Regions from separate parts of the Pectobacterium artocarpous genome, predicted to be linked through region 3. Evidence: predicted binding sites of a transcription regulator. Region 3 holds the regulator's gene; each other region holds the start of a gene.
The links. Region 3 encodes PurR, which represses purine synthesis genes. Its sites were predicted from a motif close to CANGCAAACGTTTGCNTG; they were not measured.
Positions count from the first base shown of each region.

Region 1: a site for PurR is predicted at 8,607-8,624, ahead of purE (5-(carboxyamino)imidazole ribonucleotide mutase). Genes of this name have one in related genera too.
Region 2: a site for PurR is predicted at 9,354-9,371, ahead of ACKQAD_RS08725 (nucleobase:cation symporter-2 family protein). Genes of this name have one in related genera too.

Region 1 is NZ_JBJXVK010000004.1:204,770-215,675, reverse strand. It holds gene ACKQAD_RS04180 (ABC transporter permease subunit) at 218-2,386, shown strand; gene pstA (phosphate ABC transporter permease PstA) at 2,383-4,029, shown strand; gene pstB (phosphate ABC transporter ATP-binding protein PstB) at 4,045-4,860, shown strand; gene ACKQAD_RS04165 (HAAAP family serine/threonine permease) at 5,114-6,403, opposite strand; gene purK (5-(carboxyamino)imidazole ribonucleotide synthase) at 6,927-7,997, opposite strand; gene purE (5-(carboxyamino)imidazole ribonucleotide mutase) at 7,994-8,503, opposite strand; gene lpxH (UDP-2,3-diacylglucosamine diphosphatase) at 8,682-9,404, opposite strand; gene ppiB (peptidylprolyl isomerase B) at 9,415-9,909, opposite strand; gene ACKQAD_RS04140 (DoxX family protein) at 10,330-10,764, shown strand.
Region 2 is NZ_JBJXVK010000010.1:108,388-119,293, reverse strand. It holds gene glnA (glutamate--ammonia ligase) at 1-1,308, opposite strand, end outside; gene typA (ribosome-dependent GTPase TypA) at 1,678-3,501, shown strand; gene yihX (glucose-1-phosphatase) at 3,663-4,274, shown strand; gene dtd (D-aminoacyl-tRNA deacylase) at 4,337-4,774, shown strand; gene fabY (fatty acid biosynthesis protein FabY) at 4,878-5,819, shown strand; gene ACKQAD_RS08730 (AsmA family protein) at 6,059-7,750, opposite strand; gene ACKQAD_RS08725 (nucleobase:cation symporter-2 family protein) at 7,908-9,296, opposite strand; gene recG (ATP-dependent DNA helicase RecG) at 9,505-10,906, opposite strand, start outside.
Region 3 is NZ_JBJXVK010000001.1:53,553-64,458, forward strand. It holds gene katG (catalase/peroxidase HPI) at 1-493, shown strand, start outside; tRNA gene ACKQAD_RS00240 (tRNA-Val) at 844-920, opposite strand; gene ACKQAD_RS00245 (MATE family efflux transporter) at 1,080-2,453, opposite strand; gene ACKQAD_RS00250 (riboflavin synthase subunit alpha) at 2,696-3,331, shown strand; gene cfa (cyclopropane fatty acyl phospholipid synthase) at 3,393-4,544, opposite strand; gene purR (HTH-type transcriptional repressor PurR) at 4,750-5,775, opposite strand; gene cydH (cytochrome bd-I oxidase subunit CydH) at 6,153-6,242, shown strand; gene ACKQAD_RS00270 (C40 family peptidase) at 6,330-7,181, opposite strand; gene ACKQAD_RS00275 (Grx4 family monothiol glutaredoxin) at 7,523-7,873, shown strand; gene rnt (ribonuclease T) at 7,985-8,656, opposite strand; gene gloA (lactoylglutathione lyase) at 8,807-9,214, opposite strand; gene ACKQAD_RS00290 (DUF1289 domain-containing protein) at 9,505-9,744, shown strand; gene slyA (transcriptional regulator SlyA) at 9,972-10,409, shown strand; gene ACKQAD_RS00300 (outer membrane lipoprotein) at 10,541-10,906, opposite strand, start outside.

The DNA.
Region 1 (10,906 bases), on a different contig from region 3:
TGTCACTCCGCTCAACTCATGTACTGAAGGTTCATCCAATATTCATACCCTTCCTTTGTGGAGATAGGGTACAACAACATTATGGCGTGTTGATGACGATAAAATCTAATTCATAGACAGACTTACCATTGTCATATTATGGGTGTAAAGGCAACATATGCTATCCGCAATACGTTAACAACACGACTCTGGCGGCTTCACTCTAACGGCGAGAATAATGGTAAAAACAGGCAACACATCACAGTATCAGGATCGTCGACGCGCGTGGGTAGATCGTTTGGTTCACCGCATTGTTGCGGGCAGCGGGCTGCTGGTGCTGGCAATGTTGCTGTTGATTTTCTTCTATCTCCTGTATGTGGTGACGCCACTGTTCCTTTCCCCCACAGTTAACGGCCAAAAAACGGTACAACGCCACGCTGGGGAAGCGTCGCTGGCGTTGGGGCTTAGCGACAATGGGCAGATCGGGTTTCGCATCGACAGTCAGGGCTACGGTGAGCTTATTCCGTTTGCGGAAAACCAGCCCATGTCACGTATTCGGCTGGTTCCCGCACTGCATTTAGTGGCGCAAAGCCAGGGAGAGCGACAGATTTATGCTCTGAGCCAGCCCGACGGCCGCTTAGTCTTTGTGCAACCCGTGTTGTCACGTACGGAAAACCGTTCTCCTGTCTGGGGTTATCCACTCGGTGAGCAGGCTTATTCGCTTGGGTTGCCTGCGCAGCCGTTGCGTCATCTGGCGGTGGCATCGGTGGACAACACGCATGCCGTTGTTGCGGCCATCGGGCAGGAAAACGTATTGATTATTGCTGATGTTGATGAAAACGGCGTGCGTCAACGGGCACAAATTACGCTTCCGGCTGGCACGGTGAGTCAACTGTTGCTGAGTCCAGACGGGCAGCAGGTCTATTTGCTCATCGGCAACACATTAACGCTGTGGCAGGTAGAGGCGAATGCGCTGACGCTTAGGGAAGAACAGCAATTGCAGTTGGCGGAACCTCTGCATTTGGCACTATTGTCTGGCGGGCGGTCGCTGCTGGTTCAGACCGCGGACGGGCAGATTAGCCAATGGTTTGAGGTTCCTGGCGAAAAAGGCGCTACGCTGACGGAGATCCGCCAGTTTCCGCACGTCGTGGGGGAATCGCTGCTGATGGCAACAGAAGCACAGCGGCGAGTCTTTGCCACATTGAATGCACAAGGTGAACTGTCGCTGTTTGCCAGCAAGCAGTCGCATGCGCTGCTGACGCAGACGTTACCTGCTCATGCACAGGGTCTGGCATTTTCACCGCACGGCTCTGCCATGCTGGTTGAAACGGCACAGGGCTGGCATCGTTATCAGGTTGATAACCCGTATCCTGATATTGGCTGGCGCGGGCTGTGGCAAAAGTTGTGGTATGAGAATTACCCGGAGCCTGCCTATATATGGCAATCCACATCTGCGGATGACAGTTATCAGGCCAAATTCAGCATGATGCCGCTGATGTTGGGCACGATGAAAGCCGCGATTTACGCGATGTTGTTTGCTACGCCGCTGGCGCTGTCTGCGGCGATTTATACCGCCTGCTTTATGTCGCCGACGCTGCGGCGCTGGATTAAACCCACGCTGGAAATCATGGGCGCGCTGCCGACGGTTGTCGTCGGTTTGATTGCCGCCATCTGGCTGGCACCGCATTTTGCGACGTACCTGTCTGCTATTCTTGTCATGCCGATTTTATGGATTCTGGCCGTGCTCGGCTGCGGCTGGCTGATTGAATGCCTGCCGACGTGCTGGCGTCTCCGCTTCCCTGTTGGCTGGGACGTACTCTTTCTCATCCCTACGATCCTGCTGACATTCGTGCTCGGCTGTTGGATTGCGCCACGTATGGAAATCTGGGTGTTAGGACAGCCGCTGTACCAGTGGCTGGGCGATGATTTTGTGCAACGTAATACGCTGGTCGCGGGCGTCGCTCTCGGTTTCGCGCTGATTCCACTGATTTTTTCGCTGGCGGAAGATGCCTTGTTCAGCGTACCAGCACGTTTAAGCCAGGGGTCGCTGGCGCTGGGCGCGACGGCGTGGCAAACCCTGTGGCGCGTCGTGCTGCCGTCCGCCAGTGCCGGGATTTTTGCTGCGCTGATGTTGAGTTTTGGCCGCGCTGTGGGGGAAACCATGATTGTGCTCATGGCGACCGGCAACACACCGATTATGGATGAAGGCCTGCTTCAAGGCTTGCGCTCGCTGGCAGCGAATATTGCCATTGAAATGCCAGAAGCGGTAACGAACAGCGGTCACTATCGGGTGTTGTTTTTAACGGCTTTAACGCTGTTTGTGTTCACATTTATCGTGAATACGTTGGCAGAAATTATCCGGCAGCGCTTACGTCAACGCTACCGTGATGAAGGAGAAAACGCGTGAAGCGCTGGTTCCGTTCAGGAAAGCCCTGGGTGTGGCTGACCGCATCGTCAATTTCCATTAGCCTGCTGGCGATGTTGGCAATCATCGTGCTGCTGGCGGGGCAGGGCATGCGCTATCTGTGGCCGCAGCCAGTCTGGCTACTGACGTTACAGCCAGAACAGGGTGTGCAGCGCGCGCTAATGGGGGAAATTTATGCCGAACAGACGCTTTCGCCTCAGCAACTGGAACAGGCTGATTTAACGTCTGCATCTGGGGACGCTGAAACACGCTATTTGATCAAAATTGGCCAGCGTGAAATCCATGGCCAGAGCTTTCGTTCGTTGCTGTCACGCGACATTGTCCGTTTTGATAAACCCGCTGACATTCTGGTAGTAAAGCGGACCAACAATGGCACAGCCTATGGCTATCTGGCTGGTATGCAGGAAGGGGAGCAGCCGCTGGTGGCGACGGATCTCCCTGCGACCTTGCAACATCGCGTCGAACAGCTGCAAGGGTTGCTCGCGAAGGCGCAGGCCATCCGGATGGGTGAGATGGCGAAGATCAACCAGCAGTTTGAAGCGCTACGGCTGGAAGAGAAAAAGCGACAGCAGACTCGAACACTGGATAATCAGGCACTGGCCCGTCTTCAGGCTGAACGCATTGAATTGCAACGTCGCTTTGGTGAGCTGTCGCGTGAGTTAACCTCACTGAATCAGGACATTTATCGCGATACTGTGCAGCTACGAGATGCAAACGGCAGCATCCATGTTATCCCGCTCAGGGAGATAGAACAGGTCTGGTACCCAAATGCGATGAACCTGTGGCAAAAAATCAGCTACTGGGGCGATCAGACGAAATATATGCTGACGCACTACTCGCCGGACAGCAACAGCGCTGGCCATCTTTTTCCCGCAATCTTTGGCACGGTGCTGATGGTGGTGCTAATGTCCATTGTCGTGATGCCGCTTGGTGTGATCGCCGCAGTTTATCTGCATGAATACGCGGGGAAAAATAGCCTAACGCGCTGGGTGCGGGTGGCCGTAGTTAATCTGGCTGGGGTGCCTTCCATTGTTTACGGCGTGTTTGGGTTAGGTTTTTTTGTTTATCTCATCGGCGGCACGCTGGATCAGCTGTTCTATTCTGAAGCGCTGCCGAATCCGACATTTGGTACACCGGGGCTACTGTGGGCATCGCTGACGCTGGCGTTGCTGACGCTGCCGGTGGTGATTGTGGCGACGGAGGAAGGGTTGTCGCGTATCCCGATGTCGGTACGCTACGGCTCATTGGCATTAGGTGCCACTAAAGCCGAAACGCTGTGGCACGTTGTGCTGCCGATGGCGGTGCCCGCGATGATGACCGGTTTAATCCTCGCTGTGGCGCGTGCAGCCGGGGAAACCGCGCCGCTGATGTTGGTCGGTGTGGTGAAGTCAGTGCCAGTCTTGCCGGTAGACGATATTTTCCCTTATCTGCATCTTGAACGAAAATTCATGCATCTGGGGTTCCAAATTTACGATCTGGCATTCCAAAGCCCGGATGTAGAAGCGGCAAGGCCGCTGGTGTACATCACCGCGTTACTGCTGGTGCTGATTGTCGTTGGGCTAAACCTTGCAGCAATTGGGATCCGCCATGTTCTGCGTGAAAAATATCGTTCGTTATCACTGTGAAAGTAGGATGAAGTTATGGGATTTATGACACAAAAGGAGATGGCGCCGTTACCTGATGTTCATCAACTGAGTGATGAACAGACGACGTTAACCGTAGAACATTTGAATTTGTACTATGGCGATAAGCAGGCACTGAACGATATTTCGATTCGTATTCCGAAGCATCAGATCACGGCGCTGATTGGCCCGTCGGGCTGTGGTAAATCGACGCTGTTACGCTGCTTTAACCGCATGAACGATCTGGTGGATGACTGTCGTACCGAAGGCAATATCTGGCTTAATGGTATGCCCATTAACGATCTGCAGTTGGATGTGGCCGTATTGCGCCGTCGGGTCGGTATGGTTTTTCAACGCCCGAATCCGTTTCCCAAATCGATCTATGAGAATGTGATTTATGGCCTGAGATTACAGGGACTACGCGATCGTCGTTTTCTGGATGATGCCGTTGAGCGCTCCCTACGGGCGGCGGCGCTGTGGCATGAGGTAAAGGATCGCCTGAGCGACAACGCGCTGACGCTATCCAGCGGGCAGCAGCAGCGTTTGGTGATCGCCCGGGCGATCGCCATTGAGCCGGAAGTGCTGTTGCTGGATGAGCCGACTTCGGCGCTCGATCCGATTTCGACGCTGATTGTTGAAGAGCTGATGGGGACGCTAAAACAGCATCTCACGCTGGTGTTAGTGACGCACAACATGCAGCAGGCGGCACGCGTGTCGGATTACACGGCGTTTATCAATCAAGGCAAATTAATTGAGTACAACCGTACGGACGATCTGTTTACCTCGCCGACGCAGCGCCGCACAGAGGATTATATTACCGGAAGATTTGGCTGAAATTTCATCAAATAAGCAGATTTGCCCCCACTCACCCCAGTTACTTACTTGAGTAAGCTCCTGGGGATTGATGAACCTCATAAATGAGGTTCACCCTTCGGGTCGTGTGGTTGCCGCGTTATTCGGCCTTATGGCCTCACCCCTTCAGGCCAACGCTTTGCGTTGTTCAAAACGCGAACGTTTTGTCCTGCAACTCGAATTATTCAGGGTATGACTAGAAAATAACGTATCGGCGTTAAGTAGAGTGGGGGGCTTACAGCAGATCGCGTAGGCTGTAAACGATGGCGGAAATAGCGATCAGTCCCATCAGGGTGACAAAGACGTTACTGATGTGGCCGCTGTATTTCTTCATTGCCGGGACTTTCTGAATGGCGTACATCGGCATCAGGAACAGCAGGCATGCGATAATCGGGCCGCCCAACGTTTCGATCATACCCAGAATGCTTGGGTTCTGCGTTGCGACAATCCAGGTCGTGACCAGCATGAACAGCGCAGTGATGCGGTTTAATTTGGTGTTGGAAATGGTTTTTCCTCTGCTGCGCAGGGTTTTCACGATCATGCCGTTGAAGCCTTCGCCCGCCCCCAGATAGTGACCCAGGAACGATTTAGAGATCGCGATAGTGGCAATAATTGGTGCCAGATAGCCCATGACTGGATTGTTAAAATGGTTCGCCAGATAGGACAGAATAGAAATGTTCTGTGTTTTCGCTTCCATCAGCTCAGCCGGAGACAGGCTTAGTACGCAACTGAAGACGAAGAACATAACGGTCAGCACCATCATAATGTGGCTGTATGACAGAATGCGTGAGCATTTTTTCTCTGCGTCATCGCCATATTCTTTTCGCTTGGCGACGGCGAAAGAAGAAATGATTGGTGAGTGGTTGAAGGAGAAAACCATCACCGGAATAGCCAGCCATAATGTCGCCAACAGACCGTTGCCCGTGACACTGGAATTCAAAGAAATGTTTTCAAAAACAGAGGTGTTCCAGTTCGGAATTAAATAAATCGCCAGCAACATCAGTACGGCAACAAAAGGATAAACCAGAATGCTCATTGCCTTAACGATCATTGCCTCACCGAAGCGAACAATAAACATTAGCCCGAGAATCAATATTAATGACAACACGGCACGCGGCGGAGAAGGCAAATGCAATTGGTGAGTAATAAAACTATCTACCGTATTGGTGATGGCGACGCTATAAACTAATAGGATCGGGTAAATAGCGAAAAAATAAAGTAAAGTGATTAATTTCCCCGCACCAACGCCGAAATGTTCTTCAACAACGTCGGTAATATCTTCGCCACTTTTTTTGCCGGATAATACAAAACGGCATAAAGCACGGTGAGAATAATATGTCATTGGAAAAGCAATCAGTGCCATGATAATTAACGGAATTAAACCACCAATACCGGCATTGATAGGTAAGAATAACACACCAGCGCCGATGGCTGTGCCATAGAGGCCGAGCATCCAGACGGTATCGCTTTTACGCCATCCTGAAGCCTGTTCTGACACCTGGATGCTATCTTGAATTGTGCTCATTTACTGGTTTCTCCTCGGTGAACACATTAATACCCGTCGTACTGGGGTATAAAAATTACAGTATCGGCAACTTGCCGTTACAGAGTTTAAAAAATGAACAAGACATATTGCTAATTATGTCAACAAGTCAATACTGTTTTGTGGCGGCATTCTATATCGTGGTGGTCAGCGAATAATATTGAAGCGATCACAGAAATGAATTGACGGGAAATATTTTAATAAATTTCCTGGAAGAATAAAATATCAATACTGATACTTTATTTTAAATATTTCCAACGGCATCTTTGTTGATGCTTTATTTAATTTTCGGGTGATAAAAAATGAACAGTAAATAAAGGGTAGCTGAAATAATAAACGCAATTTTTCTGATGCCACACGCAATGATGGCTTTTCTCTTTTTGACGAGACGGTATCGCGAATATGCTCCCTGCGAACATATCGACTTATGTTGTTATTCACCGTGGACGATTACCAGACGGTTATCCGACAGTCTGTAGCCTGCCGGATAAGCATTACCGAGCTGTCAGGCGGTGAGCTTTTCTTCTGCCCACGCCAGACCGCTGTGGTATTCCTCTGGTAAGAGAGGCGCCAGCGATTGCAGCGAGTGTTTTAACTGTGCGGCGTTAGACGACGATAGGTTGAGATGGCCCACTTTGCGACCAGGGCGAACGTCTTTCTCATACCAGTGCAGATGTAGCAGCGGCAGCGCCAGCCAGTCGATATTCACGCCAGTGCCAATCAGGTTGACCATCACGGACGGCGATTCGACGATGGGGTGCGGCAGCGGCAGATCCAGAATGGCGCGCAGGTGCAGTTCAAACTGGCTGATCGACGCGCCATTTTGCGTCCAGTGTCCGCTATTGTGTACACGTGGAGCCAGCTCGTTAATGAGCAGGCGGTCGCCGACGATAAAGCATTCCATCGCCATCACACCCACGTAGCTCAGCGCATTCATAATCGCGGACAACATCTGCTCTGCCTGTGCTTGCAACGGCGGGTTAGGCTGAGGGAAAGCGACGCTGGTACGCAGAATGCCATCCTGATGCAGGTTATGGGTGAGCGGATAGAACACACATTTACCGTGCGTATTGCGGGCACCAACCAGCGAGACCTCACCGGAAAAATGAATGCCTTGCTCAACGATGCATTCACCGTAGCAGTCCGCGGGCAGAGTGTGCTGCTCGCCGTTGCGCAAGCGCCACTGTCCACGACCATCGTAACCGCCGACGCGACGTTTAACGATAGCTAATTCACCTAATGAGGCGAAGACGTGTGGCCATTCATCGACGGTGGCCAGCAATTGCCAGGGAGCGGTTGCCAGATTCAGCGAATCCAGCAGCTGTTTTTGCGTCAGACGATCGGCCAGACGCGGGAAAATATCGCGATTCGCAAACGCCGAGTGTTCAGCCAGTTCGCGGGTAAGGGCAGTTTCCGGCCAGCGCTCGATCTCGGCGGTAATCACACTATTATGAAACGGCACCGATTCTGGCTCAGCATCCAGCCCCACAGGATAAACCGCGATCCCTAACGGTTCGCCAGCCTGACGCAACATTCTGCCCAACTGACCATTGCCTAATACGCAGACCGGTTTCATGCTTCCTCCCGCGGGTCGGGATGAGAGAGCACATCATCGGTTTGCGCCTGACGCCAGTCGGCCAGTCGGGTGGCGATGCCACTATCATGCAGGGCGAGAATTTGTGCAGCCAGCAGAGCCGCATTCGCTGCGCCTGCTTTGCCAATGGCCAAGGTGCCGACCGGGATACCGCGAGGCATTTGGACAATAGAATACAGGCTGTCTACACCGCTCAACGTTGAGCTTTGTACCGGCACGCCAAGCACGGGAACCAGCGTTTTCGCTGCCAGCATACCCGGCAGGTGTGCTGCGCCGCCTGCGCCAGCGATAATCACATCAAAACCATTCTGTTCCGCTTGCTCTGCAAAGCGGAACAGCTTATCGGGTGTCCGGTGCGCAGAAACGACTTCAGTATGAAAAGGAATGTTCAGCGTGGTGAGGATTTCCGCAGCAAACTGCATGGTGGCCCAGTCACTCTTTGAACCCATGATGATGGCAATTTTAGCCGGGGCAACGTTGGATGACATGCCTGTAATGCTCCTGTGATTGTACATGTTCGTGACGCATTGGCGTCTGCCAGACAGGGAGGGCCTAGCGTTGAGGGCGTAGAGCATACCACGCCATTATGGCGAGGAAAACGGTTGCGTATGCGGAAATGCTGGGAGGATAAGATGAGAGACCGTCAAATCAATGGCAGGAAACGCATTAAAATGGGAAGGAAATCAGTTCGATATTTTGTGGCGTGACCTTAATCATCGATCCTTCTTCATGCCAGGCACCCAGAACGGCGCGACGGCCATAAGACCCACCAAGATCGACCTGATGAATGGCGGGGCGGTGTGTGTGACCGTGGATCATCGTCTTCACCTGATAATGCTGTAGACGTTCAAGCACAGCGTCGTGATTGACATCCATAATTTGCTGCGATTTCTTCTGGTTTTGCTGCTGGCTGGTTGCCCGCATCTTTGCTGCGATTTTCACGCGTAATGACAAAGGCAATAGCAGGAAGAGTCGCTGAATAAGCGGGTTGTGGACCCGGCGACGGAATTGTTGGTAGTGACGATCGTCGGTACACAGCGTATCGCCATGAAGAATAAGGATCTTCTGGCCGTAGAGATCGAGCACCGTTTCCGTCGGCAGCAGCGTCATCCCGCTTTGTCTGGCGAAATGCTTACCGATCAGGAAATCACGGTTGCCGTGTACGAAATAGCAGGGAATACCGCGCTGGTGTAAGGCATAGAGTTCAGCTGCAATGGTCGCGTATAGCGGCTGGGGATCGTCGTCACCAATCCAGGCATCGAACAGATCGCCAAGAATGTACAGTGCATCGGCATGAATTGCATCATGGCGTAAAAAACGCAGAAAACCGGCGGTAATCGCCGGTTCATGAAGACTTAAATGCAGATCGGCAATGAACAGCGTTGCCATGCAGGTCGGATTATTCGCTGACCGTTACGTGGGTAATCACCACGTCTTCTTTCGGTACGTCCTGATGCATGCCGCTGCGGCCAGTAGCCACACCTTTGATTTTATCAACGACGTCCATACCTTCGGTGACTTCAGCGAAAACGCAGTAGCCCCAGCCATCAGCACGCTCTGAACGGAAGTTCAGAAAGTCGTTATCGACAACGTTGATAAAGAACTGGGCAGTTGCAGAGTGCGGATCGTTGGTACGAGCCATTGCCAGCGTGCCGCGCGCGTTTTTCAGGCCGTTGTTGGCTTCATTTTTGATTGCTGCGTTGGTTTCTTTTTGCTCCATACCGGGAGCGAAGCCGCCGCCCTGGATCATGAAACCGTTAATCACACGGTGGAAAATCGTGTTGTCATAAAAACCGTTACGACAGTAGTTCAGGAAGTTTTCTACGGTAACCGGCGCCTTGTCTGCAAACGTATTAATAACGATATCGCCGTGATTGGTATGAAGCGTAATCATAATAATGAACCCTAGATAGCCTTAGTGATAAGAGCGCTGTTCACAAAAGGCGGTGAACAACAAGAGCGCTGTTATAGCATAACTGGTCGATTGAGTCAGTAGTTCACGTTTTACTGCGCAGCGGTTGGCGGTTGGTTGGATGAGAAAATCGTATAAAAAGGTTTATTACTTGATGTTGGTGGGTGCCAGACAACGTGTACGCGGAAGAAGATGGCACAATTAGGTATTAATCGGGAAATGGAGACTTTTGAAAACAAATAAACTGATTGAATTTTGTATTTATGAATAATTAATTTGAATGAGATTTTTGTTGCCCCAGATCAATGTTCTGAGTAATCAACGTGTTCTTTTTTTGTGGTTCAGATTAATCTGGGAGTAATTCTTATTCTTCCTACATAACTCTAAAGAGATAGGTGAACTATGCTGGGTATTCTGGATGGTGTTAACCGTTTATTAGACAAACCGGATTTTGGTAAACTGTTTTTGCGCGTATCTTTTAGCGTGTTGATGCTGTTTCATGGCTGGCATAAGATACACGGTGGAATTGGTGCCATTGAAGGCATGCTGACCTCAGCAGGACTGCCCGCTTTTATTGGTTACGGCGTCTATGTCGGAGAAGTCATCACCCCAATCCTGATGATTCTCGGGATTTTTATTCGTCCTTCTGCGCTGATTTTCTCCTTCACGATGGTGGCAGCAACGATGTTGGTTCATATGAACACTTTCTTCACGCTAAACGCCAAAACAGGTGCCTGGGTTGCTGAAAGTACGGCGGTATTCTTCTTTGCGGGTATCGCGATTGCCCTGCTCGGTAGTGGTAAATACTCTGTGATGTCTAATCCGCGCTGGCGTTAATGGTTTTCTGTCGGCGGATTCTTTTTTGTCAGTCGCCGCTAATGGTTTGAAATAGCCCGGATTTTTCGGGCTATTTCATTTTTATCCTTTCTCACCGATTCCCTCTTCTTATTAACCTTGCAATACAGTAGGGTTCAGGTTT
Region 2 (10,906 bases), on a different contig from region 3:
GGTGAACACGCCACCACGGGTCAGGAACTCACGGTCTTCGTTCAGTGCAGCCAGGGCCTCATCTAGAGAACCTGCAACTTTTGGAATCTCTGCTTCTTCTTCTGGAGGCAGATCGTACAGGTTTTTGTCCATCGCATCGCCAGGGTGGATTTTGTTGATGATGCCATCGAGGCCAGCCATCAGCAGTGCAGCGAAGCACAGGTATGGGTTAGCTGCTGGATCCGGAAAGCGTGCTTCGATACGACGTGCTTTCGGGCTGGCAACAACCGGGATACGGATTGAAGCAGAACGGTTACGTGCGGAGTAAGCCAGCATAACAGGAGCTTCGTAACCAGGGACAAGACGCTTGTAGGAGTTGGTGGTTGGATTCGACAGGGCGTTGATGGCTTTAGCGTGCTTGATAACACCGCCAATGTAGAACAGTGCGGTTTCAGACAGGCCACCGTATTTGTCGCCAGAGAACAGGTTAGTACCGTCTTTAGACAGAGACATGTGGCAGTGCATACCAGAACCGTTGTCACCGAACATGGGTTTTGGCATGAAGGTCGCAGTTTTACCGTAGGCGTGAGCCACGTTATGCACGACATATTTGTAGATCTGAATTTCGTCCGCTTTTTTGGTCATGGTGTTGAAGCGGGTAGCCACTTCGTTCTGACCAGCGGTTGCCACTTCGTGGTGGTGAGCTTCAACAACCAGACCCATTTGTTCCATGGTCAGACACATAGCAGAACGGATGTCCTGTGATGAATCGACAGGTGGAACCGGGAAGTAGCCACCTTTCAGACCTGGACGGTGACCTTTGTTACCACCTTCGTATTCTTTACTAGAGTTCCAGTAAGCTTCGATGTCGTCGATAGCCACGTGGGAACCGGACGTGCTGCTGCCGAAACGGATGTCATCGAACAGGAAGAATTCTGGCTCTGGCCCGAACAGGACGGTATCGGCAATGCCGGAAGAACGCAGGAAATCTTCCGCACGTTTCGCGATAGAACGCGGGTCACGATCGTAGCCCTGCATGGTGCCTGGCTCGAGGATGTCACAACGAATGATCAGCGTGGAATCTTCGAAGAACGGATCGATCATCGCTGTGCTGGCATCGGGCATCAGAACCATGTCTGACTCGTTAATACCTTTCCAGCCGCCAATCGAGGAACCATCAAACATTTTACCTTCTTCGAAGAAGTCGGCGTTGACTTGATGAGCCGGAATGGTGACGTGCTGCTCTTTACCTTTAGTATCCGTGAAGCGTAAATCAACAAACTTCACTTCATGCTCATTCAGCATCGTCAAAACATGTTCTGCGGACATACTTGGTTCTCCCGATTGGTCATTTATCGTCGTGGAACGAATATCGTTGTGGATTGATGTTGTTGCTGTGAGTAGACTAAAGCTAAAAGTGTGCCAACTTTTTAAATGTGTGCAATGTGTTGCTACTTGGGGCTTTCTCACGGAAATCCACTGCACCATTATAGTTTAAAGCACCAAAATGGTGCTCAATATGTGAATTAACGCACCAATTTAGAGCGTTAATGTTCGCTTGTAGCGCTTTTGCACCGTGAAAGGGATCACAAAGCAGGCAGCTCTAGGTTGTTTATCATAGATGCTTGTGATCTTGTTTAGTCCCTCGATTAATACGTGTACAATAGTGCGCTATTTCTAAATGCCTGAGGCAAAGCTGTGATCGAAAATTTGCGTAACATCGCCATTATTGCGCACGTTGACCATGGAAAAACCACCCTGGTTGACAAGTTGTTGCAACAATCCGGAACGTTCGGTGAACGTGTCGAAGCAACCGAGCGTGTAATGGACTCCAACGATTTGGAGAAAGAGCGTGGAATTACCATCCTCGCAAAAAATACCGCCATTAATTGGAAAGACTACCGCATTAACATCGTAGATACCCCAGGACACGCCGACTTCGGCGGCGAGGTTGAGCGTGTCATGTCGATGGTTGACTCGGTACTGCTGGTTGTTGATGCGATGGATGGCCCGATGCCGCAAACGCGTTTTGTGACCAAAAAAGCATTTGCCAACGGTCTGAAACCGATTGTGGTTATCAACAAAGTTGACCGTCCAGGCGCGCGTCCTGACTGGGTTGTCGATCAGGTATTTGACCTGTTCGTGAACCTAGATGCGACTGACGAGCAACTGGATTTCCCGATCATTTATGCTTCTGCGCTGAATGGTATTGCGGGTCTCGACCATACTGACATGGCGGAAGATATGACCCCGCTGTATCAGGCGATTGTCGATCACGTTTCCCCGCCTCAGGTTGAGATGAATGCGCCGTTCCAGATGCAAATTTCTCAGTTGGACTACAACAACTATGTTGGCGTTATCGGTATCGGTCGTATCAAACGCGGTAAAGTTAAGCCTAACCAACAAGTAACGATTGTTGATAGCGAAGGCAAAACCCGTAACGCTAAAGTCGGTAAAGTGCTGACCCACCTGGGTCTGGAGCGTATCGACGCGACTGAAGCGGAAGCGGGCGATATCATCGCAATTACCGGTCTGGGCGAGCTGAACATTTCCGACACCATCTGCGATCCGCAAAATGTCGAAGCGCTGCCAGCACTGAGCGTCGATGAACCTACCGTTACCATGTTCTTTAACGTCAATACTTCACCATTCTGCGGTAAAGAAGGTAAGTATGTGACCTCGCGCCAGATTCTCGAGCGTCTGAACAAAGAGCTGGTACACAACGTTGCCCTGCGCGTTGACGAAACCGAAGACGCTGATGCGTTCCGCGTTTCCGGCCGTGGTGAATTGCACCTGTCGGTTCTGATCGAAAACATGCGCCGTGAAGGCTTTGAACTGGCCGTATCACGTCCGAAAGTGATTAACCGCGTTATCGACGGCCGTAATCAGGAACCGTTTGAAAACGTGACGCTGGACATCGAAGAACAGCATCAGGGTTCAGTCATGCAAGCCATGGGTGAGCGTAAAGGTGATGTGAAAGACATGATCCCAGATGGCAAGGGTCGTATCCGTCTGGATTACCTGATCCCTGCTCGTGGCCTGATCGGTTTCCGTACCGAATTCATGACCATGACGTCTGGTACGGGTCTGCTGTACTCCACGTTCAGCCACTACGATGACGTGCGTCCGGGCGATATCGGCCAGCGTCAAAATGGTGTACTGATTTCTAACGGCCAGGGTAAAGCGGTCGCGTTTGCACTGTTCAGCCTGCAAGATCGTGGTAAGTTGTTCCTCGGACACGGTGCAGAAGTGTATGAAGGCCAGATCATCGGTATTCACTCACGTTCTAACGATCTGACCGTAAACTGTCTGACCGGTAAGAAACTGACCAACATGCGTGCATCGGGTACTGATGAAGCGACCACGCTGGTTCCGGCGATCAAAATGTCTCTGGAACAAGCGCTGGAGTTCATTGATGACGACGAACTGGTTGAAGTTACGCCACAGTCTATCCGTATTCGTAAGCGTCACCTGACCGAAAACGACCGTAAACGCGCCAGCCGCGGCAGCAAAGACGTCTAATTTCAGACAGATTTGTCGAGTTACGCAACAGGGCACCTTCGGGTGCCCTGAATTTTATGTGCTTTCTTCCACTTTAACCTTTCCTTATATTTCCTCCCTGTTCAGTTTCGCCATTTCCCGCTACAGTGAAAATCCTACGATTACGTCAGGAGGGGGCTGCCATGCTGTATATCTTTGATTTGGGTAATGTTGTCATCGATATTGATTTCAAAAGAGTATTAGGCGTTTGGAGTAATCTGAGCAGTGCGCCGCTTGCGACGTTGCAAGAACGTTTCGTGATGGGTGAAGCGTTTGAACAGCATGAGCGGGGCGAGATCAGTGATGAAGAATTTGCGACCAGACTGTGTCAGGAAATGGGCATTGCCCTGAGCTTCGAGCAATTCACCGCTGGCTGGCAGGCTATTTTTGTCGCGTTGCGTCCTGAGGTTATCGACATCATGCAGCGCCTGCGTCAGGAAGGTCACCGCGTGGTGATTCTGTCGAATACCAATCGCCTCCATTGTTCACATTGGCCAGCGTTGTTTCCGGAAGTGGGGGCATCGGCCGACAGAATCTATCTGTCACAAGACATTGGATTACGTAAGCCAGAATTGGCGATTTACCACTATGTTCTGACGCAGGAAGGCGTGACGCCAGCGAAGGCCGTCTTTTTTGATGATAATGCCGCGAATGTCGATGCTGCACAGAGTTTGGGCATTCACAGCATTCTAGTGACCGATCGTCAGGTGGTGCCGGACTTTTTCGCTATGCAGGCGACGACAGCTAAAGCATGATTTATATCGCAGGGGCACACGGCCCCTATTGGGAATGATGACATCATGAGTAGTTGGATTTTATGATTGCGCTAATTCAGCGAGTATCCCACGCCAGCGTTACGGTAGAAGGCACTGTGATTGGGAAAATCGATAAAGGTTTGCTGATCTTGCTGGGCGTTGAGCTGGGGGATGACGAACAAAAAGCCACGCGACTCTGCGAGCGTGTGTTGGGTTACCGCATATTCGGTGATGATGATGGGAAAATGAACCTCAATGTTCGTCAGGCTGGCGGCAACGTGCTGGTGGTTTCGCAGTTTACGCTGGTGGCTGATACGCAGCGTGGCATGCGGCCTGGGTTTTCTCGCGGTGCGCATCCCTCGGAGGCCGATCGCCTCTATCAGTATTTTGTCGGACAGTGTCGTGAGCAAGGCGTTCACACGGAAACAGGGCAGTTTGCGGCGGATATGAAAGTGGCATTGGTGAATGACGGCCCGGTGACGTTCTGGCTACAGACATAGCGTTGCAGGCACCGTCACGGTTATCGCGCTGTGTATCAGTTTGTCTGCAGTCTGATCTTATGAGCCCCGATGCAATGGGGCATCTCGGTATAGAGGAAGGGTTATGTATCATCTGAGAGTACCTGAAAGCGCAGAAGAACTGGATGCGTACTATCAATTCCGCTGGGAAATGCTGCGTAAACCGCTGCGCCAGCCGCTAGGCTCTGAGCGTGACGCCTACGATGCCCTGGCGCATCACCAAACCGTGGTGGATGAGCAGGGAAGATTGGTCGCGATTGGGCGCCTTTCCATCAATGCGGATAATGAGGCGGCAATCCGCTTTTTAGCGGTTCATCCCGACGTGCGGGGAAAAGGGTTAGGCACGTTGCTTGCGATTACCCTGGAGTCTGTCGCGCGTCAGGAAGGCGTCAAGCGCGTGGTCTGTAGCGCCCGTGAAGACGCAATGGATTTCTTCTCCAAGTTAGGCTTTGTTAATCAGGGAGAGATCACTGCGCCACAAACGACGCCTGTGCGGCACTTTCTGATGATCAAACCGGTGGCGACGCTGGATGATATTTTGCACCGCCCTGATTGGTGCGGACAGTTGCAACAGGCCTGGTACGATCACATCCCTCTGAGTGAAAAGATGGGGGTACGGATCAGCCAGTACACCGGGAAACAATTTATCACCACTATGCCTGAAACGGGCAATCAGAACCCGCACCACACGCTTTTTGCTGGCAGCATGTTTTCTCTTGCTACGCTTACCGGCTGGGGACTGATCTGGCTGCTGCTGCGTGAACGGCACCTCGGCGGAACGATTATTCTGGCGGATGCGCACATCCGTTACAGTACACCGGTGAGTGGCCGACCGAGCGCCGTTGCCGATTTAGGGTCGCTGAGTGGCGATCTGGATCGTCTGGCGCGTGGACGTAAAGCGCGCGTGCAGCTAGATGTCGAGCTCTTCGGTGATGACAGTAAAGGGGCGTTATTTGAAGGGGTGTATATCGTGCTGCCTGCTCAACCGGATGCGCCGCTGGAAGAGGGCGGCTCTGAAGTAGATTAACCCGACCACCGACTATGACGTTCTTCTCATTAGTACACCATTCCTCATGCCAGTCAGCAGTATCTCGTAGCCGTCGCACCCTGTGACCATAGCACCCCGTGAAAATCACGGGGTCTACTATGTTTTTCCAACACGACTATGTTTTTCAACACTGCGGTTTCAACACGCGACGTCATGGTGGATATTCGGATATGTTGAAAACCTGCGTTTTGAAGATCCGCATTTTGGCGATCCGATAGTTACTGCGTTTCTGTCACGGTTCCCTGATGCATTTGCTGTCTGATAGGGCGGTCATTGCTATCCACACCTTGCAGCGTACCGTTTAGTGTCGGCTTCAGCGGCGTATCGGCGGTGAGTCGTCCATTTAACTGCAATTGCAGATTCGTATTACTGGTCGGTGCGGTGGTGGGTTCTGGCCATCCCCAGCGCGTCAGAACCTCCAGAGGCACGGCACGTCCTGTCAGCGACAGGGAGAAATTGCGTGCCGGTTGCTGATTGATGGTCGCTTTGGCTTCCAGCATGCCATTTTGCGTAAATGCGCTGAGTTCATTGATGGTTATCTGGTTGTCGTTGGCCACCAGCGCCATTGAGGGGCGGCGAACATCGACTTTATTGAACGTCGCGTCGCTGGCATTAAGATTAAGCGATCCTTCCCATACCCCCCACTGGTGGTTGCGAGCCAGCAACAGATTACTGCCATAGCCATCCAGTGCGGTGAGCTGGAAGGGGAAATCCGGGTTGATATCGATCAGCAGGTTGCGATTAGCCGTGAATTTTTGCACATTCACTTCTGCCAGCCAAGATGGCAGCGTCGCTTGCCACCGCTGACGCCAGTCGCTGGGGAGTGTGTACTCCATCCCTGCGACAACAAATTCATTCAGCTGTAAACGTCGGTTGCTACGCTGCCAGTTGCCGTTGGTTCGCAGTAAACCCCCTTCCCAGCGCGCAGAAAACTGCTTGATGTTAACGCCCGCCGGTAACAAATCCAGATTCACGATAGGGTCGATAAGGTGCATGTTGCCATTCACAATGTCGGTTGCATTGAACGACAGTGTTCCGCCTTCGCTCTGCCAGTCATTCTGCTTAAACGTGACATTTTGCAGGGCAACATCCAGGTCGATAAACGCCCATCCCGGCCCTTCGATACGGGCATCAATCAGATCAAAACGGTCAACCGTAACGGAAGGCAGTTCAGTAACGGGCTGCCAGAAGGCTTCTGGCGTTCTCTGCGTTTGCAAACGGACATTGCTGAGCCGGAGGTTACCGATCTGCCAACTGCCGTCTTCTGCGCGACTGGCGTTGCCCGTTAGCTGCCCTTGGGCAACATCGGCACCGAAATTGCTAAGAATCAGCTGGTTATGGTTGATTTCGCCCTGAACCAAGACCTGACTGGCAGGAATATCGTTGAGTTCGAGTGAACGGGCGCTGAGCTGGAACTGCCCCTGTTTGCCCAGCAGATAGCCCGCTTCGGGCTGCCACGGTGTCATTCCACCGTTAATCTGTTGACCATTCAGCCGCCAATCGCCGTCTTTCGCCTGCAGTGCCATCGTGCGCAGCTGTAGCACATCGGCCTCGATAGGGAGTGTGGCGGCCTGTGAGGAAAGATTTAGCGTACCGCCTTCTAATTTCAGGCTGGCAAAATGACGCGGATCGGTAATTTGACGCACGCTAAATCCGGCTGAAACCTGCTTTGCAACGAGTGTCGGCGGCTGATTTTTCTGGCCGAAACTGACGTCGCTAAATTGGATATGATCGGCTGTTGACCAGTCATGATTAATTTTGCCCAGTGACAACTGGTAGTCTGTGTTCTGGTTTACCCAATTACTCACCCAGCCTGCCGCCCAACGGGTTTGCAGTAATACGTATACGACCACGAGCGCTAAAAAGGCCAGCAGCAGCAGGGTCAGCAATAATTTCCCGATAAATTTCATCGTGTCAGTCCATGCCAATCGTCAGGGAGAACTGTTCTTATGCCGCAATTTCCCTGAAGGCTCAATAGGTAATGCTGTTACAGACAGTAAAAAGCGAGCGGTATTGCATCACCGTTCGCTTTTACATGAACTGAACAGAAATTATTGCGGGCTGGCGCTATTTTTCTTCGTGTGGGAAGACCAAATTCAGCACGATTGCGGTAATCCCGCCAGCGGCAATACCGGAAGACAGTAACGTTTTAATCCAATCCGGCGCGAATTGCAGAATCAGCGGCTGCTGCGACACGCCAAGACCAACGGCCAGCGACAGCGCAATAATCATGATCGCACGACGATTCAGCGGTTCGCGGGACACAATGCGCACACCGGAAGCGGCGATCGTACCAAACATCACGATAGTGGCACCGCCCAGAACCGGCTCTGGAATATGCTGCACAAATCCGCTAACGGCAGGGAACAGCCCCAGCGCGATCAGCATCAGCGACACCACGAAACCCACATAGCGGCTGGCAACCCCGGTAAGCTGGATGACGCCGTTGTTCTGGCCGAAGCAAGAATTAGGGAAGGTATTGAATACGGCGGAAAGACACGAGTTCAGACCGTTTGCCAGCACGCCGCCTTTTAAGCGTTTCATATACAGCGGGCCTTTGACCGGCTGCTCAGACACGTCGGAGGTCGCGGTGATGTCGCCGATGGTTTCTAACGATGTCACCATGAAGACCAGCATCAGAGGGATCAGCAGGTTCCAGTCAAAGCCTAAACCGTAATACAGCGGCGTGGGCACCATGATGGCCGTATCGTGTTGCGAAGACGTATTTTCCGGCAGCATTCCCATCATCCAGGCACCCAGATAACCCACCGCCATGGCAATCACCAGCGAGGCGACGCGCAGGTAGGGGTTACGCTGGCGATTCAGCAGAATGATAACCAGCAACACCACTCCTGCCAGCAGTAAATTCTTGGGCGCGCCGAAGGTGTTATTCCCCATTGCGGCATAGCCGCCGCCGATAGAAGTCAGGCCGACCTGAATCAGCGACAGACCAATGATCATTACCACAATGCCGGAAACCAGCGGGGTAATGATGCGGCGGGTTAAATGCAGGAAGCGTGAAAGAATGATTTCGGTGAAGGACGCAACCATCAGCGTACCGAACAGCGCTGCCATCATGGTGGGAACATCCGCTCCACCATTTTTCAGCGCCAGTCCGCCCATAATCAGCGGTGTCACAAAGTTAAAGCTGGTGCCCTGAATAGACAGCAGACCAGAGCCGACGGGGCCCCAGGTTTTAATTTGCAGAATAGAGGCTAGGCCGGAAGCGAAAAGCGACATGCTGATGATGCGTTGCGTATCCTGAGCGGGTAAACCTAATGCCTGACAGATCAGTAGCGCGGGAGTAATCACCGCAACAAACATGGCCAACAGATGCTGGCTGGCGGCGAATAGCGTTTGCGGCAGCGGTGGCCTGTCTTCAAGACGATAGATGAGTTCACTGCGCTGAGGTGCGGCGGCGACTTCTGTTTGGGACGTTTCCGTGGTGGTAGTCATGATGTAAGTTGGCGTTCCTGAAACGACAAAGAGCGCATTTTAATGATCTCTTTGTCGAAAGCAAACGTTTGCCAACTCATCTTTTAGACATAGATTTTATCTGAATGAGCAAAACCTTATTATTTAAGTGTATATGCAATGTCATACTTCAGGCTGCATGTGTGTTGGCGGCGAGGTTTTAAGAAAAATGAAGAATACGTTGCTGCTATTAGGCGTTGGTGTAGCGTGCACGCTCTGGTAACCAGCGTTCGATGAGCGCAATGGCATGTTCGGGATAGTGCTCATGCAAGTGGCGTGCAACGCGCTGTACCTGTGGAATCAGGTCCTGATCGCGCAGGAGGTCGGCCACTTTAAACTCGGCATTGCCGGTTTGCCGCGTACCTAATAATTCGCCCGGTCCGCGAATTTCCAGATCGCGCTGAGCGATAACAAAGCCATCGTTGCTATCGCGTAGAACCTGAAGCCGTTTCTGTGAGGTTTTGCTCATTGGCGTTTTGTAGAGCAGTACGCAGTGAGATGCCACCGCGCCTCGCCCGACACGACCACGCAATTGGTGTAACTGCGCCAGACCCAGACGCTCCGGGTTCTCAATGATCATCAGGCTAGCATTCGGTACATCTACACCCACCTCGATGACGGTGGTCGCCACCAGCAGTTGTAGTTCGCCCTGTTTGAAGGCCTTCATCACCGCTTGCTTTTCTTGCGCTTTCATGCGGCCGTGAACCAATCCAACCTTGAGATTCGGCAGAGCTGCCTTCAGTTCTTCGCGGGTGGCTTCTGCTGCCTGTGCTTCCAGAAGATCGGATTCTTCAATCAGTGTACACACCCAATAGGCCTGCCGTCCTTCCTGCTGACAGGCGTTATTCACGCGTTCGATGATGTCGCTACGGCGTGAATCCGGTATGGCAACCGTGGTGACGGGCGTTCTGCCCGGCGGCAGTTCATCAATGACGGACGTATCCAGATCGGCATAGGCTGTCATCGCCAGCGTACGGGGAATCGGTGTAGCAGTCATAATCAGTTGATGAGGATGAAAGCCCTGTTCTTCGCCTTTTTCCCACAGCGCAAGGCGTTGATGTACGCCAAAGCGGTGTTGTTCATCAATAATGACCAATGCCAGCCCGTTGAATTTAACCTGCTGCTGAAAAATGGCGTGCGTTCCGACAACCATGGAAACCTGACCGCTAGCGATGGCATCCTGCTGCGCCTGGCGCGCTTTCCCTTTTTGTTTGCCAGCCAGCCAGCCTACTCCAAGGCCTAATGGCTCAAACCATTGGCGGAAATTATGGGCGTGCTGTTCGGCTAAAAGCTCTGTGGGTGCCATCAGTGCGACTTGTTTGCCGTTGGCAATGGCACGTAATGCTGCCAGCGCAGCGACCAGTGTCTTCCCTGAACCTACGTCGCCCTGCACCAGACGCATCATTGGGAAGTCTTTCGCCATATCCGTTTCAATTTCAGCGACGACACGTTTTTGCGCCTGCGTGGGGGTGAAAGGCAGGGCGGCGAGCAACTGCTGCTTCAAGCTGTCCTGCGCCTGTAGCGGCGAGGCTTTATGCCGCTGTTCCCCTGCCCGCACGGCGAGCATACTCAGGTTATGCGCCAGCAGTTCT
Region 3 (10,906 bases):
CCTGACCGATGCGGAGTCTTTCGATGTTCTCGAACCAATCCACGATGGCTACCGCAACTGGTTGAAGAAAGATTATGCCGTGAGCCCGGAAGAGTTGATGCTCGATCGCACTCAACTGATGGGGTTAACGGCGAATGAGATGACGGTGCTGGTTGGTGGATTACGCGTACTGGGAACGAACTATGGCGGCGCTAAGCACGGTGTATTCACCGATCGTGAGGGTGCGCTGACGAATGATTTCTTCGTCAACCTGACCGATATGAAATACACGTGGAAGCCCTACCGTAAAGACCTGTATGAAATCCGCGATCGTAAAACGGGTGAAGTCAAATGGACGGCGACGCGTCTGGATTTGGTCTTTGGTTCCAATTCCATTTTGCGTTCTTACGCCGAGGTGTACGCACAGGACGACAATAAAGAAAAGTTTGTGAATGACTTTGTTGCTGCCTGGGTGAAAGTGATGAATGCGGATCGCTTCGATCTGGCAGAGTAAGGCATAAACGCGCTCCATGCTGGTATTGATGCGGCGTGGGGCGCATTATGTTCCGCCGTGATACCTATTCAATTTATCCGGCAGCAGACTGTTTCTTCAGTTTCAACATAAACTCCCTGAACGGAGCGGCAAATTCCTTGAACAGCGGGGGGCTTTCTTTGCTGCATCATCACCTCGCTAAATATTCGGGACAGCATCACATAGGACGCTGAACAACCTGAATAGCAGGCCAGGGGTAGACGGAATTAAATCGATATTGCGGGAAGATAATAAAGCAGATGCAACAGAGGATATAGCCGTTTATTTTCAGTAAGAAATGGTGGAAAGTAAATTATACCGAAAATAGGGAATGGTGCGTTCAATTGGACTCGAACCAACGACCCCCACCATGTCAAGGTGGTGCTCTAACCAACTGAGCTATGAACGCATTAAGATACCGTTCTGCTTGTCTGACAGCGAGGCGAATAGTAGCGAGCAAGGGGAAAACTGGCAAGAGGAAAAATGCAATTTTGTGCTCTTACCAGTGCGATTGCTGTGCTTGTGTCCATTTCGCCGTTTTTTTCGACTCAAAATGGATAAACGTTATCTAGCGGGCGGCGCGCGCTAAAATCTGTGCGGCAGGCTGGCGCTGAAGAAAACGAATGCGGGTCACCATCATCACGGCTGCTGCTGTCAAACCAATGATGAAACCACACCAGAAACCCGCAGGCCCCATGCGCGGTACGACGATATCCGTCAAGGCCAGAAGATAGCCGCTTGGTAACCCCAGCATCCAGTATGCCGTGAACGTAATATAGAAAATCGACCGGGTATCTTTATACCCGCGCAATACGCCGCTGCCGATGGCCTGAACGGCATCGGAAATTTGATAAACGGCAGCCAACAGCATGAGCTGAGAAGCCATTGCCACCACCAGCGGGTCCTGATTGTAGAGCAGCGCGATAGGCTCACGCAGCAGCGTGGTGAAAATGGCCGTACAGCTGGCTAACGCCACGCCGGCCAGAATGCCGGTATGCGCGGCAATGCGAGCGTTCTCGACCGAACCTTCCCCTAACCGATGTCCGACACGAATGGTGGTGGCGACGCCAACCGAGAGCGGAAGGACGAACATCAGCGAACTGAAATTCAGGGCAATCTGGTGACCTGCCACATCGACAACGCCCAGCGGTAACACCAACAGCGCCACTACGGCAAACAGGGTGACTTCAAACAGCAGCGCCAGCGCGATGGGTAAACCGAGGCCAAACAGGCGCTTTAATACGGAAAAATCCGGGCGGAATGCCGGACGATTCAGCCGGATGTCGCGTAGCCAGGAAGTGTGTTGGGTATAGGCCATCATCAACAGCATCATGATCCAATAAACCGATGCGGTAGCGACGCCGCAGCCTACGCCGCCCAGTTCGGGCATGCCAAATTTACCGTGGATAAAGACATAGTTGATCGGGATATTGATTAATAACCCGATGAATCCAATCATCATGCCAGGGTAGGTTTTGGACAGCCCTTCGCACTGGCAGCGCAAAACCTGATAGAACAGATAGCCAGGTACGCCCCACAGCAGCGCATGCAGGTAGCCAATGGCCTTTTCCGCCAGCTCTGGCGAATCGTCGCTCATCAGGTTAATGGCATATTCCCCCTGATACAGCATCAGCATCGTAAAGACAGAAATAATAGCGGCTAGGAAAAAGGCTTGCCGCACCTGATGCGAGATGCGATCGCGTCGGCCGGAACCGTTGAGCTGTGCGACAACAGGCGTCAGCGCCAACAGCAGACCGTGACCAAAAAGAATAGCGGGTAGCCAGATAGACGTTCCTACAGCAACGGCGGCCATATCGGTGGCGCTATAGGCACCAGCCATGACGGTGTCAACGACGCCCATTGATGTTTGAGACACTTGCGCAATAATGACAGGAACAGCAAGCGCCGATAATTTACGCGCTTCTGTCAGATACTGTTGCACGGATACCTTCCTTGAATGACTTGACGGCGGAATAAATAACTCAGATATAAGAAACAGATCGGGATAAAGAGAGGATCATTGTAACGACTTAACGAAAGTAAACCAGCATGGAAGAGAATATATTCTTTTTGTTACGCTACGGTTCCGATAGCAATGTGGTGTGCGGTATTCCGGTTTGGTTTTCAGCTAAATATCGGGCACACTGCACAAAATCATTTCTTTGTTTTTAAGAGGCAAACCGTATGTTTACCGGTATTGTTCAGGGCACCGCGCCAGTGGTGTCGATTGAAGAAAAATCCAACTTTCGCACGCACGTTGTCCAACTCCCGCACGATCTGCTGCCTGGACTTGTACCCGGTGCCTCGGTGGCGCACAATGGCTGCTGCCTGACGGTAACCGCCATTGACGGCGATCGCGTCAGCTTCGATCTCATGAAAGAAACACTGCGATTAACGAATCTGGGCGATATTCATGAAGGCGATGTCGTGAATATTGAGCGTGCCGCGAAGTTTGGTGACGAGATCGGTGGACACGTCATGTCGGGCCATATTATGTGTACGGCGGAAGTGGTGAAGATTCAGGTTTCAGAGAATAACCATCAGATTTGGTTCCGTCTGGCAGATGAAGCGCTGATGAAATACGTGCTGCATAAAGGCTTCGTCGGGATTGATGGTATCAGCCTGACGGTAGGGGAAGTGACGCGTGGGCGTTTCTGCGTGCATTTAATTCCCGAAACGCTGAATCGCACTACGCTGGGACGGAAACGTCTGGGACATCGCATTAATATTGAAATCGATCCGCAGACCCAGGCTGTGGTGGATACGGTTGAGCGCGTGTTGGCGAGCAAGCAGGTGAGCGACTTGGGCAAAGAAGAGTAATTTCTGCGTTGCCTGTTCTCGTAAGCCGGACGAACAGCCTCGTCCGGTTTTTTCTTTTCTGTCAGCGTGAGACGCGTATTCCCCCTTCGATTCCCTCCAGGCTGAACAACACTTGCCAGAGTTGGAGCGTTCTTGCTCTGAAGGCACCGGCACAGAGGTTAAGGTAGTAGCTGAACATCCGGCGGAAGCGGGCAGGATAGTGAGTGGAAAGCTGTGGCCAACTTTGCTGAAAGCGCGTATGCCACGCCATTAATGTACGATCGTAATCGGCCCCGAAATTGTGCCAGTCCTCCATCACCAGATAAGGCTCACTTGCCTGTGCAATATGTTGTATAGAGGGAATGCAGCCGTTGGGGAAGATGTATTTATGAATCCAGGGATCGACATGTGGATCGGTCTTATTGGCTCCGATGGTATGCAGCAGAAACAGCCCGTTAGGCTTTAGGTTACGCCGTACGACGCGAAAATAGCGATCATAGTTGCGTGGCCCGACGTGTTCAAACATGCCTACCGACACCACGCGGTCGAATTGCCGATCGAGATCGCGGTAATCCTGTAGATCAATCGTGACATTCAGATTCTGACAACGCTGTTGTGCCAGCATCTGCTGCTCTCTGGAAATGGTGACACCATAAACCGACACACCGTAGTGGCGAGCTGCGAATTCTGCAAGTCCTCCCCAGCCGCAGCCAATATCCAGCAACGTCATTCCCGATTTTAACTGAAGCTTTTCGCAAATCATGGCGAGTTTATCTTCCTGTGCCTGTTCCAGCGTCTGTGCTTGTTTCCAGTAAGCACAGGAGTATTGCATGTAAGGATCCAGTATCAGGGTAAAGAGGTCATTGCCTAAATCGTAATGCGCTTTGCCAACAATCTGAGCGCGTCTGCGGGATTGCGGATTCATGACACGAGAAAGGGCTACTCGCGTAAGATCGTGCAGACGGCGGGGCAGTTTCGCCTCCAGCCCCGCACGCAGGACGCGATGGGAAAACATATCAAGTCGTTCACATTCCCACCATCCGTCCATGTAACTTTCTCCCAATCCCAGCGCTCCTTCACGCAGAATACGTTTAAAAAAGCCGGGATGGGTTACGTGGATGTCAAAAGGGCGAGGGCCGTTTATGGTGATATCCGCTGCATCCAACATGTCCTGCACGATGTGGAACCAGGGAGCGATATCGTTATCCCATTCTTCTGTATAAGGTAAACCCATCATGTCTCCTTAACTTTTCACGTGTAAAAGTATCGTAAAACATACCTGGACAGCACTTATCGCAGCCGACGTATCGGTTGTCACCAGAGAAAATGAAACGCGGTATTTAATTTAGAACGACTTCAGCCAGCATACAAGAAAATTGGCTGAAGCATAAAGGAGAACTGGCTGGAATAAGAAAGTTGTCTGTATCGTGTCGCCGCGTTTAGCGGCGATAGTCGAGGTAAGGGCCGTCTGCCACAGAGCGTCGCTCAATTAACGTCGGATGGACTTCAATGACGTGCGCATCTTCCCGCTTACTGGTAATACGATCCAGCAACATCGCGAAGGCGGATTGACCTAGTCGCTCTTTGGGCTGATGAATGGTGGTCAGCGCCGGCGTAAAGAAACGCGCGTGGCGCACGTTGTCATAACCGATCACCGAAATATCCTGCGGCACGCGTAGACCCAGTTCGTCTGCCGCACAGATAGCGCCCATCGCCATGATATCGCCGCCGCAGAATACGGCCGTTGGTCGCTGTTTCTGCGCGAGAATCTGATGCATGGCTTTATAACCGGATTCCGGCTCGAAATCGCCCTGAACCACCCACTCTTCGCGTACAGTAATGTCTGCTTCCTTCAAGGCTTTTAAAAAGCCGAGGTAGCGCCCGCTGCCGGTGTTGCGTTCCTGAATGCCGGGGATGGCACCGATATCCCGATGACCGCGTTCGATCAGGTAGCGGCCTGCCATATAACCGCCTTCAAAGGCGTTATCGATAATCGTATCGGTAAAATCGCTGTGTATCTGTCCCCAGTCCATCACGACCATCGGAATGCTGCGGTAATCTTCCAGCATCGCCAACAGCTCTGGTGGATATTCGGCGCACATCACCAGGAGACCGTCCACGCGTTTTTGCGCCAGCATGGAGAGATAAGCGCGCTGCTTACCGATGTCGTTATGCGAATTACACAGCACCAGCGTGTAGCCTTTGGCATAGCAGCTGTTTTCGACGGCTTCGATGATCTCGGCGAAATAGGGGGCTTCGCTGGATGTGGCCAGCAAACCGATTGATTTAGTGTGATTAACTTTGAGGCTGCGGGCGACGGCGCTGGGCGAATAGTGTAATTCTTTGATTGCCGCCCTGACGGCTGCCTTAGTCTCTTCGGCGACGAAACGTGTTTTATTGATCACGTGCGATACGGTTGTGGTGGAAACGCCAGCACGTTTTGCCACATCTTTAATCGTTGCCATCTAAAAATGACTCCTGAACTTACCTGTTACAGACGTAAGTATATTGTTAATCGTTTGCCTGCGTTTAAAGTTCTTCTTCTAAGCTAAAAAACAGGATTTCAGAAGGAGAATGCCGAATGTTATACCGAAGGGATCAGGCTTGACGTTTTTCGACCGATACGCAGCGCTTTCATAAACAGCGGATTGTGTCCGATTTATCATGAAAGTGAAAGGGCTAATTTATACTATTAGTGATGCATTCGTCCGAGATTTTTCACTGAAATTATGAAAGAATCGTAATAACCCTATTGTTTGTGGATTTAAGCGCCTGAATGGGTTCGCTGTAAAGGGCGGTTTCCTCTTTCAGGTAAAATTTGTTCGTTAATAAGGAGTGGTTTATGAATACAGATCTAAAGATGTCTTTGCTGACAACGGTTGGCGCACTGGCGATGATCATTGTGTTCAGTTTTGTTGCGGTGCTGAACTAACCGAACGATGCTTCTGTGTGGTTTTGGTATATCAGACACGTTTATATTGCATAAAATGTGTCTGAATCGATTTATGTAATCTGTTTCTCAACGAATCGTCTGTGGTGTTACCACGCGACGCGCGCCAACGTAGTGCTCCTGCCAATAATCTTCACTCAACTTGCTGATACGAATATCTGAACCTGTACGCGGCGACTGGATAAACTTCCCTTCTCCCAGATAAACCCCGACGTGATCGGCTGCGCCGCGATTATTGATACGGAAGAAGACCAAATCGCCGCTTTCCAGCTCGCTCTTTTTAATCGGAGCGGCATCATGCAGATGATACATTTCGTTAGCGGTACGTGGAATCTGGATCTTAACGACATCTTTGTACGCATAATAGACCAGTCCGCTACAGTCGAATCCGGTAAAGGGAGATGAGCCACCCCAGTGGTAAGGCTTGCCTATCTGGCTCATCAACTTATTCATTGCTGTCGTTTTGGCATGCTGATAACGCTTTTTATGCGCCGCACTCAGCGCCATGCCTTTTTCTCTAGGGGCCGGATCTTTCTCCGCTTTTGTCTTAAGCGCCGTCTTCTTCAGCCCGGTTTTGACTCTGACCTGTGCGGTTGTCTGCTTCTGTTTTTCAGGCTTCAGCTTTTTGAGGTTTTTTTTCACTAGTGCGGGTGTGCTGCTTTGCGTCCGTGACAGCTTTTTTTCTGTTGATTTGTTCGCGCTGCGGGGGGTGGTTTTCGTAATGGCAGCGGTAGGTTCTGGTTTTTTGCTTTTGATTGGTGTCGGTGATTTCGCATTACCCTTTGTTTGACGGCTTTTCTTATTGGTTTCTTCAACGGTGCTTTTCTTTAGCGCAGAATGTGGGGTATGCGGCGCAGCCTGAACGACGTTCAGGGATAGATTGCTGAAAAATAATATAAAAAGAGTAATAAACAAGCGCATGATAAAAGTAACCGAACATAATCCTTAACTCGCTCAATCCGCACAGTATTCCTGAAAACGGCGGCATAAAAAAGTGGGCATGGCCGCTTTATTCATACAGAATAGTGAAAAAACATTAATAGTTGTTTTTTCGATTGATTTATCAACGCGTTCTGGCGTTGATTTCATCAATGGCGAATAACGTGCAGGGAAAATACCCCTACAAAAAATGGCGTTTTTTTGTGGCTGGTGGCATCGGTACAATATCACTGAGTCAATGTCGCTGTCGTAGTACCTCTGACGGCGGCTCATGGCTAGCGTTTTGGACGTTAGCCATCCTATAGGTTTAAGGAAGCAAGAAGATGACGACACCGACAATTGAAAAAATTCAGCGCCAAATTGCTGAAAACCCGATTCTGCTGTACATGAAAGGCTCCCCTAAATTGCCAAGCTGTGGTTTTTCCGCACAGACGGTTCAGGCGTTGTCTGCATGCGGCGAGCGTTTTGCGTATGTTGATATTTTACAGAATCCGGATATTCGCGCTGAGCTGCCGAAATATGCGAATTGGCCGACATTCCCGCAGTTGTGGGTTGACGGCGAGCTGATTGGCGGTTGTGATATCGTAGTTGAAATGTTCCAGCGTGGTGAACTGCAACCGCTGATCAAAGAAACGGCCGACAAGTACAAAGCGCAGCAGGCCGATCAAGAGTGATGCGTTCTTTTGATGTAATGACGATGCCACATGTCATTACCATGCGAGCGTAAATCCTTCCAGCGGGTGCCTTATGGCACCCGTTCTTTTATCTCTGATTTTCCCGTCTTTTCAGTCTTCAACTGACGCGTCTTCCAGCACATGTTCTTCCTGCGCAATCGGCCACCCGCCCAGACGTTTCCAGCGATTAACCAACTCACAGAACAACAAGGCCGTTTGGTTGGTGTCATACAGTGCGGAATGTGCCTGGCTGGAGTCAAATGCAATACCCGCGGTAATACAGGCCTTAGCAAGGACGGTTTGTCCTAACACCAGCCCGCTGAGTGCCGCGGTATCGAAGGTGGCGAAAGGATGAAACGGGTTGCGTTTCAGGCTACAGCGCTCCGCTGCCGCCATCATGAAACTATGGTCGAATGTAGCATTATGCGCCACGATAATGGCACGGTTGCAGTTTTGCTCTTTGATCCCTTTGCGCACGACTTTGAAAATGTCGTGCAGCGCATCATATTCGCTCACGGCACCGCGTAGCGGATTGGTAGGGTCAATGCCGTTAAACGCCAGCGCAGCGGGTTCGAGGATAGCACCTTCGAATGGTTCAACATGAAAATGTAGCGTTTCATCTGGCTTCAACCAACCGTCTTGATCCATTTTTAATGTTACCGCCGCAACCTCTAGCAAGGCATCGGTTTTCGCATTAAATCCGGCGGTTTCAACATCAATCACTACCGGGTAAAACCCACGAAAACGGCCGCTCAGGGCATTCAGATCACTTTTATCAGCCATTTGTCTCTTAATTGTTAGCAAAACGCAGCGCGCATTATTGCAAATTTTGACTGGAGATGCAGCATGCTGTTGCCGTTCAAACGCCGAAGGTGGTAGAAGAAGAGGGGGGAGAACAGGTGCCGATGCAGCACCTGTAGCATGCGAGATATATCAGTGGCCGATGCCGTTACCCGCGTGGACATTTTCGATCAATTCAATTTTATAGCCGTCTGGATCTTCAATGAACGCGATGACGGTTGTGCCGCCTTTGACCGGGCCGGCTTCACGCGTGACATTGCCCCCCGCTTTACGGATACGCTCACAGGTTGCGGCAACATCGTCAACGCCCAATGCGATATGACCATAGGCGTTGCCCAGATCATAGCTGTCGACACCCCAGTTGTAGGTCAGTTCGATAACCGCACCTTCACTTTCTTCGGTATAACCGACGAAAGCCAGCGTGTATTTGTATTCGGTATTCTCACTGGTACGCAGCACGCGCATGCCTAGAACCTGAGTATAGAAATCGATAGAACGTTGTAAATCGCCAACACGCAGCATAGTGTGAAGTAAACGCATAGTGTCCTCGTTAATAAAGTGCAACAAAAGGGAAGTATAGCGTTACGGCTCTGCCGAGTCCAAACTGTTGGGATGATGCTAAAAAAGCGACACGGTAGTAAGGTTTGTGTTAAAACGTACCAATAGGAGGGGGGAAATAGCGCGGTGGGTCACTTTTAGATCGACTGGCGTGTAAAAAAATCGTTAGTTATTACAATGGCTACCTAATTATTTTCATTGTGACTGTCCATTTGGACTTGCCAGCGGTAAAGAACAGGGCTTCAATAAATAGAGTTGTCGCAGGAGGTGTTGTGCCAGAGCAACTTGAACTCTTTGTGGTTCCTAATCCATGCCGTGGTATTTGTCAGGCAGATGAAGGCGGGTATTGTCGCGGTTGCTTTCGCAGTCGTAATGAGCGCTTTAGTTGGGGCCAAATGAGTGATGCGCAGAAACAGGATGTGCTGCGTTTGTGTCGGCAGAGAATGAAACGGTCACAGCGTTCAGAGAAAACCGATACGCCAGCAGAGTCTCTTCAGCCATCGTTGTTTTAAGTCATCTTGTCTGAGATGGTCTATTCACGTGAAATTTTGTTTAAGCAACGCAGGAGCGTTCGATTGAATAAAATAAGCCTGAGATCATTTTTAAAAGACTTTTATTTGATAGAATCCATTTCTCGATGGTTCTATTTTTACAACAATAAAGTCGTTTCTTATTTTATAAATCAGAGTTGATTGCAATCCAGGGATATAACTTAGCGTGCTAACAATAAGGAGAGGTGATGGAATTGCCATTAGGATCTGATTTAGCCCGTCTGGTGCGCGTATGGCGTGCGCTAGTCGATCATCGGTTAAAACCACTTGAACTGACTCAGACGCACTGGATTACGCTGCATAACATATACCATTTACCCCCAGGCCAATCACAGATTCAACTGGCCAAAGCGATAGGTATTGAGCAACCCTCATTAGTCCGAACACTGGATCAGCTTGAGGAGAAAGGGTTAATCACTCGCCACGTTTGTGCACACGATCGTCGGGCAAAACGTATTATGCTGACTGAATCGGCAGAGCCGATCATACAGGCAGTCAATGGAGTAATTAGCCATACACGTAATGAAGTATTATTTGGAATTACGCCGGAGCAGGTCGATGAATTAGCGCTGCTGGTTGCGCGCCTTGAGAAAAATATATTGGCATTACATGAAAATCAAGCGTAGCTAAATTTGGGTTACGCAGAGGGAGAATTAAATCCCGGTAATATTACCAATACCTGTTATTGGTTACTCATTCTGGGAGTTGATTATTCGTTGTGACGATCGCCGCAGTTGGCGGCGATCGTCACATAACATCACCGTGGGGAAACGGTGATGTTGCGGCCATTGCTGGCCATAGCAACGCGTTGACCTACGCTAAATTTCGTGTCGCCTTGTTTCTGTACTACCATGATGGTACTACCGTCATCACGACGAATTTCCAACTCTACTCCCTGTGTGCGGTTCAGCGCACTCGTTGCGCTTTGACCCGCGACCCCACCGGCTACCGCACCGGCAGCTGTTGCCAGACTACGCCCAGAACCGCCGCCGATAGTGTTGCCCAGGAAACCACCCAGTACGGCACCGCCCAGCGCGCCGATCACATTAGAATCCTCTCCCGCCTGAATCTGAACCGGGCGCGTAGAAACAATCGTACCGTAGGTAACGGTCTGCACCTGTTT